4 regions of the Paenibacillus physcomitrellae genome follow, and region 4 is predicted to be linked to each of the others. Evidence: predicted binding sites of a transcription regulator. Region 4 holds the regulator's gene; each other region holds the start of a gene.
What was found. The regulator Rex, encoded in region 4, represses fermentation and respiration genes when NADH is low (regulators of the CRP and FNR family bind a similar motif). The targets are predictions, from matches to a motif close to TTGTGAAATATTTCACAA.

Region 1 (3,213 bases), 1.7 Mb from region 4:
ACCATTGTGGTCCTGCTGGAACACCGTCGAGGTCGCCACAATGTTAAGGGACGGAATATCGGCGCGCCAGCTTTGCTCCGTTGCTTTGCGCAGCCATTTGAAATGCTGCGTAATCATGGAGTCCACGACCCGCAGGAACGCTTCATAGCTGGCAAAAAATCCGTGGCGTCCGGTCAGCACGTATCCTTCCAGCAAGCCTTCCGCCTGATGTTCGGACAACTGGGAATCGATAACGCGGCCATAGGAAGCCATAAATTCGTCGTTCGGCTCCATGATTTTCTCCAGCCACTGGCGTTTTGTAGCTTCAAAGACAGGCGCCAAACGGTTGGACATCGTTTCATCCGGTCCGAAGATGCGGAAGTTTTTGCTCGTTTCGTTCAGCTCAATGACTTCTTTGAGGTATTTGCCCAGCACGGACATGTCCTGGGCGGTCTGTTTGCCGGGCTCGCTGTTGTCCAGCGCGTATTTGCGGAAGTCCGGTAGCTTCAGGTCTTTGATCTGCTTGCCGGCATTGGTCACCGGATTCATCGCCATCCGTCTGTCTCCTTTTGGCGCGAGCTCGGCGATTTCGGCGTGCAGACGGCCCTTTTCATCAAACAGCTCTTCCGGTCTATAGCTGTTCAGCCACTGCAGCAGGGCATCTGCATGCTCCATATGCTTCTGATCCACCGGGATCGGTACCTGGTGGGCACGGAAGGAGTTTTCATTCGGCACCTGATCCCACTCTTTAGGCCCGGTCCAGCCTTTAGGGGAACGGAATACCAGCATCGGCCAAGCCGGGCGGGCGGAGTCGTTATTTTCACGCGCATAGCTTTGAATAGCACCAATGCGTTCCACAATCGCATCCAACGTTTCCGCCATAGCAGGATGCATGTGCGCCGGATCGCTGCCTTCCACGAAATAAGGCTCCCAGCCGTAACCTTTGAAATAAGCGGTCAGCTCTTCTTTGCTCATCCGCGACAGCAGGGTCGGGTTGCTGATCTTAAAGCCGTTCAAATGCAAAATCGGCAGCACGGCACCGTCGGTGATCGGGTTAATGAAGCGGTTCGAGAACCAGGAAGCGGCAAGCGGACCGGTTTCGGCTTCACCGTCACCCACAACGACAGCCGCAATCAGGTCAGGATTATCCAGAATGGCCCCCGTACCGTGGGATAAAGAGTATCCAAGCTCTCCGCCTTCATGAATGGAACCCGGCGTTTCCGGCGCTGCATGAGAAGCGATCCCGCCCGGGAAGGAGAACTGCTTGAAGAGCTTCGTCATCCCCGGGATATCCTGCGTAATTTGAGGATAAATTTCCGTGTAGCTGCCGTCCAGATACGAATTGGACACCATAACCTGGCCGCCGTGGCCCGGTCCTTCAATGTAAAACATATTCAAGTCATATTTGTTGATCACCCGATTTAAATGAGCATAAATAAAGTTTTGGCCCGGAATCGTACCCCAGTGTCCAATCGGTTTCACTTTGATATCCTCGGCTTTAAGCGGTTCGCGGAGCAAAGGGTTGCTTTTCAAATAAAGCTGTCCCACCGAGATATAATTGGCCGCCCGCCAAAACGCATCCAATTTGTCCAGGTATTCTTGGGACGAATAATCAACTTTGGTATCGGTAACTAACATTTCACCCACTCCTTTATCTCTAATATTGTGAATAATTTCACTTGTAGTTACATCATAACAACCTTTTTGAGAAATGATACGGTCCAATTTTGTGAAAAAGTGAACATAGTATGAAATTTAGAACTCAGCCTCCGAAGGAAACAAAAAGAAGACCAGCATCCGCTGATCCTCAGTCTTCCCTACCGCTCCTGAACCGATACAAAGCTATTGAATTTCATGTACTGATAATGGAACCGCATATGGGAGAATTCGAAAGGCGTCCCGTTGTCCAGAAAAAAAATTCCCTCCATAACGCCGACCGGCTCATGCGGCTTTAAATGAAGCAGCTCCTGGTCGGCAGGCTCGGAGGGCTCGGCGAACACGGACAAAAACGATTTGGTGACCGCCAGATTGTGCGCTTCCTCCAAGTAATTAAAAATCGATCCCTCAATGATGGCCAGGTTCAGATTCTGCACGATCTTGATCGGAATGTAGCCTGTCTCAATCATAAACGGATCTTCCTCAAATAACCGGAGGCGGACGATTTTATACACGAAATCATGAGGCCCCAGGAACAAATCCCTCTGCAGTTCTTCCGTAGGAAGGATCACTTCAAAGCTGATCACCTTCACCTTCGGCTTCTGCCCGTGCATCTGGAAATTGTCGGTGACGCCCAGATTGGAGCCCTCGTAATTGAAGATCGATTCGTTCTTGATGTACAACGGATTAATAAAGGTGCCTGAACCCTGTTTCTTAAAAATAAGTCCGGCATGTTCCATTCGGGCAAGCGCCCGTTTCACGGAGCTCCGACTCACCCGGTAATGCTCGCTGAGACTCCGCTCATCCGGCAGACGCATGTCCGGGAACTGGCCTGCCAATATTTTTGATTTAAGATCATCCATAATTTGCTTGTACACAAACTGAGTCATGGCCTACTCCTTCTTCGTTTCGTCAGCTCTCGGCTTCACGGATGCGCGTTGGCCCGTCCAATGCAGCCTACTATACCATAATCGGCCAAGGGGGGGGGATATGCACTGTTAGGCTAACAATTGAGAATTTCTTAAGAATGGAGATCTCCTATCGTGGAAATTGCCTGGACCGGTGGCCGTTTGTTTTCGACGGATGCGCGAAGCCCCACAAACATTGCTCCTCCCGGAGGATTCCCTCCTGCACCAGCACTCTACAGATCCCTTCAACCGCTTTCCCTAGTTATTTTAGACTCACTTATGTAAAAGTCTTCATTAAAGGAAGTGAGATTTCCACCGTCGTTCCCTTCTTTTCTTCACTGAACAAAGAAATACAGCCTCCGTGGTTCTCAATCAACTTTTTACTGATCATAAACCCCAGACCGGTTCCTTTTTCTTTAGTTGTATAAAAAGGCTGCCCCAGATTCGCCAAGATATGCTTCGGAATTCCGGAGCCTTGATCGATGAAACGAATGATTATGTGGTTTCGCGCTATTCTACTCTGAATAAGGACCTTCCCTCCATGGGGCATCGCTTCAAAAGCATTTTTCAAAATGTTAATGAATACCTGTTTAATGTGATTTTCTTCACATTCTATCCAAATCTCTTTCTGCATCAATTCAGTTTCCATTACCACGTTATACATATTTGC
Region 2 (3,213 bases), 170 kb from region 4:
GGCACGTTGTTTTATTATTACGGTACGAAAGAAATTTTGTTTATGGAGATGTTGTTCAGGGAATATGAAGAGCGTTTCCGGCGTTTTACGGAGCTGCTGCTTGCTTATGAGAAAATGAATCGCGAGGATTTTAAAGCTTTTTTCCTGGGCGAGATGGATATGCTGCTGGATCCGAACTCCGTGCTGGTCCGTTTGAGTGCGATCAAGAACACGGTTCTGGAGAAAAATATCGATGAGCAGACGGCGCAAAAAGACAGCGTCATGCTGTATACCTCTTTAACCCGGATCGTCAGCCAGATCTCGGAACGGACCGAATTTCTGTCGGAAACCGACTGCTTTGATTTGCTGCTCGCGCAAAATGCAATCCTTGTCGGATTCGCGAATATGGCCGATTTGCCTGACGTGATGCTGAAAGCGATTGAAGAGCATAACCTTCAGGCGTTCCAGATTGATTTCAAAGCCCGCTCGCTGGCTGCTATGGAGTTGTATATTACCGGCTTGTATGAAAGGTTGAAGAAGAGCTGACCAGCAAGAGGCCGGATTCTGCTTCCGCCCAGTTCCTCTACGACCAAAAGAGATTAAGCCTGCCCGCCTTTATTGACGGCTCATCCGCCATAGTGCTAAAGTTTGGGGGATGGGTCTTTTTGGCTTTTCAACAAATTTTATTAGGAGCCGGCAGTGCTAGGGCTGCGGTCAAACGGGAGGTTATCCTTTTGAAAAATAGAACATTCGGCAGTACAGGCAAACAGGTTTCTGAAATCGGTTTCGGGGCCTGGCAGCTGGGCAACCGCCAAGATTGGGAAGCGATGGACGATGCGGATGCGATCGCGCTGGTTCATGAGGCTTTGGACAAGGGCGTTAACTTCTTTGATACGGCGCCTAATTACGGTGGCGGACGCAGCGAACAACTGCTGGGCGAAGCGCTGCTGGGCAGACGCGGACAAGCCGTCATCAATACCAAATTCGGGCATGGCCCCGAAGGAATCACCGATTACTCGGCAGATAAAATCAGGGAATCGGTGGAGCAAAGCTTAAAGCGGCTGCAAACCGACTACCTCGACTCTATCCTGCTCCACAACCCGCCGTTTGATTATTTGGACGGCAAATACGGCCACTTCGATATTTTGGAGGAGCTGAAGCAGGAAGGGAAGATTTTGACCTACGGAGCTTCCGTGGATTCCAGCAGAGAAATGCTTGAGCTGATCAATAACACGAAGATTGGCGCCATGGAGGTCATGTTTAACATTCTTTATCAGGAGACCGCCGAGGCGTTTAAGCTGGCTCAAGACCGCAATATTGCACTTATTATTAAAATACCGCTGGATTCCGGCTGGCTTTCCGGCAAATACAACGCGGGCAGCACCTTCACCGGCGTCAGAAGCCGCTGGTCTCCGGAAATCATCCGCAAACGGGCAGAGCTGGTTGAGCAGGTCAAGGAAATTACAGGCTCGGCGGAAAACCTTTCCGCTGCTGCCTTGCGATTTATTTTGGCTTATCCGGAAGTCACTACGGTAATTCCCGGCGTGCGCAACAGCGCTCAGCTCATGGAAAACGTGTCTGCCAGCGATAAAGCCATGCCGGCTGAGCAGGTCAAACAGCTCCAGGCATTGTGGGAACAGAAGATTAAGCAGGCGGATTTGGGCTGGTAACGGAACGTTTGAAGAAACCCATCCTTAGCTCACCATAAGCCCACCCAAACGAAATGTTTGGGTGGTATCCCCTTACAGTAGAGAGTGGAAAAAGTCTCCTGCTCTGATGGAGATTACAAATCCTGTTGAACGGGAGGGGATTTTTCTATATATCACAAGAAGTGGCGTTCACTTCTAGTTTTCTTCAATTAGGGAAACCCCTTTTTATCCTGCGAGAATAAGAGATATCCCTATAGATACTCCCCTCAAAATCAGGCATTTCCCTAATAGGTTCGCCTACAAGGGCGTGATACATTTAAATTAAACAAGTGAATGAAATCACAAACTTGGAGGGAGTCTCATGACGAGGGAAAAGCTGCTGCTGATAGGGAACGGGATGGCGGGCGTAAGAACGATTGAGGAAATCCTGGATCGGGACGCCGAACGTTATGACATTACCATTATCGGGGAAGAAAACTATACTAATTATAATAGAATCATGCTTTCCAATGTGCTGCAGAACAAAAATACAATAGAAGAGATTATCACCAACCCGGCAAGCTGGTATGCCGAACAGAAGATCGAGCTGGTTCACCACGATCCGGCAGTAAGCCTGAACACAGGGGCCAGGAAGGTGCGCACCCAAAGCGGCAAAGAAATCGGCTTCGACAAATGTATTTTGGCGACGGGTTCGCGATCGTTTATTTTGCCGGTGGAAGGTTCAAGCCTGGAAGGCGTTTTGGGCTTCAGAACCATTGACGATACGCTGAGCATGCTCGAAACGGCCAAAAGCTACCGGAAAGCGGCGGTCATTGGCGGAGGGCTCTTGGGGCTGGAGGCAGCCAAGGGGCTTGTTGATCAGGGCATGGACGTTACGGTTGTTCATCTGGAGAAGTGGCTGATGGAAACCCAATTGAACGAAATGGCCGGCAAGCTGCTGAAGGCTGATTTGGAGCAGCAGGGCCTGAAGTTCCTTATGGAGAAAAAAACGAGCCGAATCCTTGGCGACACCCGCGTCACGGGACTTGAATTCAGCGACGGCTCCATATTGGAAGCCGATATGGTTATCATGACCGTCGGTATACGCCCGGAAACGGCTCTGGCCCGTCAGGCAGGTTTAGCCGTAAACCGCGGGATTGTTGTTAACGATTGGATGGAGACATCCGCTCAGGGCATTTATGCGGTTGGCGAATGCGCCGAACACCAGGGTAAGGTATATGGACTGGTGGCTCCGCTGTTTGAGCAGGGCAAAGTGCTGGCCGACGTTCTAACCGGGCGTGAAACCGCCCCTTATGGCGGAAGCACAACCTATACGTCGCTTAAAGTTTCGGGCTGCGATCTTTTTTCGGCAGGAGAGATCAAGGAAGTGGGCGGTGTAAAAAGCATAGAAGCTTATGACGGTCTAACTAACAGCTACAAAAAGCTGTTCATTAAAGACAATCAGGTGGTCGGCATCGTCCTTTACGGAGATACCTCTGAAGAGAATCGTTATTTCAAGCTGCTGAAGCAGAAACAGGATATCTCGGCATTGACCTCGGTTTCCCTGCTGCCTGCGGGTGGCGGATGCTGCGGGGGAAGCGCTGCG
Region 3 (3,213 bases), 400 kb from region 4:
CAAGCGGGCTGAACATACCCTTTAAAATTCAAAAGAAAAAAATGCCCCGGCTAGGGGCATTTTTTGATCAGGCACTCAGGCACTCAGGCATCTCAGGCGCCGAGGAACATTTTCATATCGTCCTCTACATTCGTAATGCCGCCTATGCCGAAGTTCTCTACAAGCACCTTGGCTACGTTAGGCGACAGGAAGGCGGGGAGCGTAGGGCCCAGGTGAATATTTTTGACGCCAAGATACAGCAGGGCCAGCAGCACGATCACCGCTTTTTGCTCATACCAGGCAATGTTATAGGAAATCGGCAGCTCGTTGATGTCCTCAAGGCCGAACACTTCCTTCAGCTTCAAAGCAATGACGGCCAGGGAGTAGGAATCATTGCACTGCCCGGCGTCCAGCACCCGCGGAATACCGCCGATTTCGCCCAAATCCAGCTTATTGTATTTGTATTTGGCGCACCCGGCAGTCAGGATGACCGTATCCTTAGGAAGCTGAGCTGCAAAATCGGTGTAATAATTGCGGGATTTCATCCGCCCGTCGCAGCCGGCCATGACGAAGAATCGGCGGATGGCGCCCGATTTTACGGCATCCACGACTTGATCGGCCACGTTCATCACGGCAGCATGGGCGAAGCCGCCGATGATCTCGCCGGTTTCAAGCTCCGTTGGGGCCGGGCATTCTTTTGCTTGCTCAATCAGCGCGGAGAAGTCCTTGGCAGCGCCGCTTATTCCTTCCGGAATATGGCGGACGCCCGGAAAACCGGTGTTGCCCGTCGTATAAATGCGGTGCTTATAGCTGTCCTTCGGCGGAACAATGCAGTTGGTCGTCATCAGAATCGGTCCGTTAAAGGCTTCAAATTCGCTGCTCTGCTTCCACCAGGCATTCCCGTAATTGCCTACAAAGTGTTCATATTTCTTAAAGGCCGGATAATAGTGGGCAGGCAGCATTTCGCTGTGCGTATACACGTCCACGCCGGTTCCTTCCGTCTGCTTCAGCAGCTCCTCCAAATCCTTCAGGTCGTGGCCGCTGATCAGAATGCCGGGACGATTTCGGACTCCGATATTCACCTTCGTAATCTCCGGATTTCCGTAAGCAGTGGTGTTCGCCGAGTCCAGCATGGCCATGGCGTTTACGCCGTATTTGCCGGTTTCCATCGTCAAAGCTACCAAATCCTGCACCTCAAGGCTGTCGTCAAGCGTAGCCGCAAGCGCGCGGCGCATAAACCGGTTCAGTTCGTTGTCGTCCTTCTCCAGGTGAAGCGCATGGTACGTATAAGCTGCCATCCCCTTCAAGCCGTAAGTAATCAGCTCGCGCAGGGAGCGGATGTCTTCGTCGCGGGTGGAGAGGACACCGACGGTGCGTGCTTTTTCATCAAAAGCGGCTTCGTGATCCGCTTCCCAAACGGCCGCATCGGGGAGATGGGTCGTTCCTTCCGAATATTGTTCGTTAAAATAAGCCCGCACCTCGCCGCGGAGCGTGATGGCTTCACGGATTTTCCCCACAAACACCTCGCGGTCAAAGTTCGCATTCGTAATGGTCGCAAACAAGGAATCCATAATAAACAGCGATACGCGTTGTTCCAGTTCTTCCGGCAGCCGGACATCCAGACTGAGAAAAGAGATCCCTTTCAGCAGATAAATGAGCAGATCCTGCAGATTCGCTACGTCATGTGGTTTGCCGCATACCCCGGCAATGGTGCAGCCCGTTCCTTTGGATGCTTCCTGGCATTGAAAGCAGAACATGGACGGCTGATGGTTTAAGGTTTGTTCTGTCGCATTGTTATTCATCATTTTTCTCCTCCCGGTTTCACTCGTTCATTTAGGCAGTATAGCCCGCCGTCAAAGTCGGACTTGTGATTTCAATCACAATTTATTCAGCTGTGAGAAAGATCACTAACCCCGTTCGTTTCTTCTCTTAAACTGGAGTCATTCCCCTACAAGAACAATGAAGAAATGAGGAGTGAACGTGTCGATTTTGCCTCAAAAAAATGAACTGGGATTCTACGAGATCCGTCTCGAATCCATCGGAGGACTAGGTGCCAATCTGGCCGGAAAAATGCTGGCCGAAGCCGGAGTGACCGGCTCAGGTCTGAACGGTTCCAATTTCTCCAGCTACGGTTCGGAGAAAAAAGGTTCGCCGGTCAAAAGCTTCGTAAGGTTCTGTGACCCTCAGGTAGAGATCCGCGATCACAGCCCTATTGAGCAGCCGCATGTAGTCGGCGTATTTCATGAAGCGTTATATAAGACAGTTGAGGTCGTAAGCGGATTACGGCCTGATGGAACGGTGCTGGTGAATACGGCACGGAATCTTTCCGAGGTGGCTGTGGATTTGAAGATGACGCAGGGTACGCTGGCCGCGATCGATGCGCTGAAAATCGCCGTCGAGGAGAAAACCAAAGTCAATACGGCAATGCTTGGCGCCTTGTTCCGGATTTGCAGTTTCCTGAATCCGGACGATATGCGGCAGGTCATCCGCAAAACATTTGAGAAAAAGCTGCCCCATCTCGTCGAGCCGAATTTGCGGACCTTTGACCGGGGATATAACGAAGTCCAGTTCCTCGCGTTAGGAAATAACACGGAGCTTACGGACGCAGCGGCATTCTCCAGACCGCAGCCGGTCCTCGGCTTTGAAACACAGGAGCCGGGCGGAATCCTTAAAGTTACGGCAAACAGCGTGCTGAAGGATCTTAGCGGCTCCCGGCAGGGGTATTTGCCGGAATACAAGCAGGAGGACTGCATTCACTGCGCCGCCTGCGATACGGTATGCCCGGATTTCTGCATCGTCTGGGAACAGAAGCCGGATAAACGCGGCAACCTGCAGATGTTCATGAAAGGCATCGATTACCAGTACTGCAAAGGCTGCCTGAAATGTGTGCAGGCGTGCCCGACAACGGCTTTAGCCGAGATGCTGGAAGAGCCGCATTATGCCGAGCAGCACCGCGTGCCGCAACCATTTCCTTATTTCACAGCGGAAGGAGTCCGGTCATGAACGTACAAACTAAAGAAATGACGGAGCAAAAGGTTCCGGCCGACCAAACGGCCGTCTTTGAATCGGGCAACGAAATGGCGGCCATGGCCGCCGCCCAGATCAACTATCACATTATGGGGTATTTTCCGATTACGCCGTCCACGGAAATTGCCCAATATCTCGACATGATGCGTACGCGCGGCGAGCACGACATCAAGCTGATTCCGGCTGACGGGGAACATGGCTCGGCGG
Region 4 (3,213 bases):
CCTCCGGAAGGAACAGGGATTTTGCACCGTATTCTGTACCCATTTTCAAAGCTTCTAAAGCAGGAACTGCTGTTGGATCCCCCGAAACCCCTTTATGAATCAAAGCGGCCAGACGAATTTCTTCCAGCATATCCAGATTGTTGTTACTTGCCGGGCCGTCCGTACCAAGTGAAACCGTAACCCCGGCCTTCAGCAAATCTACTACCCGTGCAACGCCGCTGGCGAGCTTCAGGTTGCTTCCCGGGTTATGAGAAACACCCACATGATGCTCGGCAAGGATGGCAATCTCTTCATCGGTCAAATGAACCGCATGAGCTACCAGCGACGGACGGGAGAACAAGCCCACTTTAAGCAAATGCTCTACCGGACGAACGCCGTAATCCCGGACATTTTGCTCCACCTCGGCCCGCGTCTCGGACATATGGGTATGCAGCGGGAGATCCAGATCATGTGCAGCCTGAACGATCTTCTCAATATAATCCGGCGGACAGGTGTAAGGAGCGTGAGGAGACATCATCGCTGTGATTCTTCCGTCTGCTGCTCCATGCCATTGTTTGGCGAAGCTGACCGCATCCTGAAGCTTGGCTGTCTGTACTTCCGGCGGACAAAGACCGATAACCCCGCGGGTCAGCACAGCCCGGATACCGCTCTCTTGAGCGACTTTACCGACCTGATCCATATGGTCGTACATATCGAGGAAGGTTGTGGTTCCGCCCTTCAGCATTTCCAGCACGGAAAGCGCCGTTCCATGGTATACATCTTCGCTGGTAAACTTGGCTTCCATTGGCCACATCTTCTCCTGCAGCCAGACCTGAAGCGCCAGATCATCGCCATAACCCCGGAGCAGCGACATAGCTGCATGTCCATGCGTATTGACTAGACCCGGAAGGAACAACAAACCGGAGCCGTCAAAGCTTTCTACGCCTTCGCCCTCTGCTCCCTCTGGCAGGGTTTCGCCTATATACAAGATTCGGTCATTCTCAACCAGCATATATCCGTTAATAACCGGTTTCTCGGGGTTCATGACCGCGAAAGTCCCGTTTTTAATCAACCATTTACGACTCATTTGAACTTTCCTTTCCTTGATCCAAATAATAAGCCAAACTTAACAAATCAGTTGTAAAGTCTGCAGCATGTACCCGTACTTCCGCCGGAACCTTCAAAATCACCGGAGCAAAGTTGAGGATGGCCTGAATACCTGCCTCCACCAGCTGATCCGCCACCCGCTGGGCCTCCCAATGAGGAACCGTAATAATCCCGATGCGTATGCCTAAATTTCTGACGGTTTCAGGCAGCTCTGTGATCGGCTGGACGGTCAGATAATTGATCTGGCTTCCGATTTTGGCTTCAGCGATGTCAAATACAGCGACAATCTTCATGTTGTCTTTCAAATACATGTTGTAATTGGAGAGTGCCTGGCCAAGATTACCGGCACCCACCAGCGCTACGCTGATTTCCTGATCCAGATTGAGAATCTGGCGGATCTTCTCGATTAAATAAGCCACATCATAGCCGATGCCTTTACGGCCAAAATCGCCGAAGTAAGCCAGATCCTTGCGGATTTGAGCGGGGTTTAAATCGAGATTTTGTCCAAGTTCCTGAGAGGATACCGTCATGACATCCCGGTTCTGCAGTTCGTTTAGATACCGCAGATAAACCGGCATGCGCCGAACGACGGCATCCGAAATTTTTTCCGATTTCATCTTATTCACCCTTTGCTGCGCCTGTTTCGGCGTCGTTTTCCATAGGTTCCAGCCACTCCGTAATCCGCGGAACCATCTGGCTTAGTGGCATATGCTCCATTTTGGGTCCAGGTAGAGAATACAAGAAATATTTGCCGTAATAAGAATCCAGAATACGAGTATCGTATACGATGACAATGCCTTTATCTCTAGAAGAACGCACCAGCCGGCCAAAGCCCTGCTTGAAACGGATAACCGCCTGCGGGACGGAAAGCTTGGTGAACGGATTTTTCTTCTGCTGCTGCAGCCGTTCGCTTTTGGCCTCCACCAGCGGATGGTTAGGCGGCTGAAACGGAAGCCGGACAATCGCCAGGCTTGTCAGCGCATCTCCCGGAATGTCCACGCCTTCCCAGAAGCTGCTTGTACCCAGCAGGACTGAAGCGTCTTTGCTTTGGAAACGCCGGGTTAGCTTAGTCCGGCTGCCGCTGTCCATGCCCTGCCCGATGACCGTTATATTATGAGCCGATAATTGCTCTTTAAGCGGCTCGTATACCTGCTTCAGCATCCGGTACGAGGTGAACAGCACCAGCATCCTTCCGTTCGTTGCCACAGCTGATTCTGCTAAGGAATCCACGAGCGTATTGACGAAATGCGCATCTCCGACGCTGCCCTTCACACTTGGGAAATCCCTCGGAATTACCAGCAGCGCCTGCTCTCTGTAATTGAACGGTGACGGAAGAATAGCCGTCAACAGACGCTCCTCTTCACTTGCTGCCTGGAGGCCGAGCTGATCGATCATATATTGGAAGCTCTTGTCGACCGTCAAGGTGGCCGAGGTCATGACTACGCTTTTTTTCTTGTCAAAGAAGTAATTCTTCAGCTGTTCGCTTACATCAATCGGAACGGCATAAAGCTGCAAGGATTTGCTGCGGTAATGACCGTTTCCTTCAAGCCAGTACACCGTTTCCTCGTTGTCCAGCTTCATGAAGAAGCGCAGCGAGTCACGTTCGCTGCCAAGATCCTTGAACAAGCCGCTGATATCGGTCAACAACCCGTCAACGCCGTAGTCATCCTGCTCTTCCTTGATTTCGGCAACCAGCCGGTCTCCCTTTCTCAGCACTTCACTGATAGTCACGTGAATCTGGTTCTCCAGCAGGCCAAAGGTCTCCCACTGTTCCGGCCGTTTGGCCGGAAGGAGCCGTTTGACGAATTGTCCCGGTTCTCCAGGCGCTGCATCGCTGCGTTCGGTCATCAAGCCGAACAGCAGCTCACTCAGCTTATCCCAGCTCTCCTTGATTTCGAGCAAAGCCGGATAAATCGAATCGATCGTTTCCATCCAGCCGGAGGCTTTCTCGGCACCGGAAGCACCGAGCTGCAGCCGAAGATTCGCCAGCTGTCCGGTACGGCTGTCTTTAAACAGCCGGGTTAAGGTATGAATGATGGAGAAATATTTCATGTGCAGGCCCAGATGTTTGCCGGCAACGTCCTCCAAATGATGAGCCTCGTCGATCACCAGCCGTTCATAAGAAGG

Region 1: CBE73_RS12970 (phosphoketolase family protein) is a predicted target of Rex. The motif match lies at 1,643-1,660, and genes of this name have one in related genera.
Region 2: nirB (nitrite reductase large subunit NirB) is a predicted target of Rex. The motif match lies at 1,956-1,973, and genes of this name have one in related genera.
Region 3: hcp (hydroxylamine reductase) is a predicted target of Rex. The motif match lies at 1,845-1,862, and genes of this name have one in related genera.

What each region holds. Positions count from the first base shown of each region.
Region 1 is NZ_CP022584.1:2,863,035-2,866,247, forward strand. Features, by position in the region: gene CBE73_RS12970 (phosphoketolase family protein) at 1-1,617, opposite strand, end outside; gene CBE73_RS12975 (GntR family transcriptional regulator) at 1,797-2,525, opposite strand; gene CBE73_RS12980 (ATP-binding protein) at 2,821-3,213, opposite strand, start outside.
Region 2 is NZ_CP022584.1:953,647-956,859, reverse strand. Features, by position in the region: gene CBE73_RS04320 (TetR/AcrR family transcriptional regulator) at 1-525, shown strand, start outside; gene CBE73_RS04315 (aldo/keto reductase) at 714-1,649, shown strand; gene nirB (nitrite reductase large subunit NirB) at 1,990-3,213, shown strand, end outside.
Region 3 is NZ_CP022584.1:726,279-729,491, forward strand. Features, by position in the region: gene hcp (hydroxylamine reductase) at 93-1,781, opposite strand; gene CBE73_RS03320 (2-oxoacid:acceptor oxidoreductase family protein) at 1,960-2,982, shown strand; gene CBE73_RS03325 (thiamine pyrophosphate-dependent enzyme) at 2,979-3,213, shown strand, end outside.
Region 4 is NZ_CP022584.1:1,122,753-1,125,965, forward strand. Features, by position in the region: gene CBE73_RS05100 (amidohydrolase) at 1-1,066, opposite strand, end outside; gene CBE73_RS05105 (redox-sensing transcriptional repressor Rex) at 1,056-1,703, opposite strand; gene dinG (ATP-dependent DNA helicase DinG) at 1,705-3,213, opposite strand, start outside.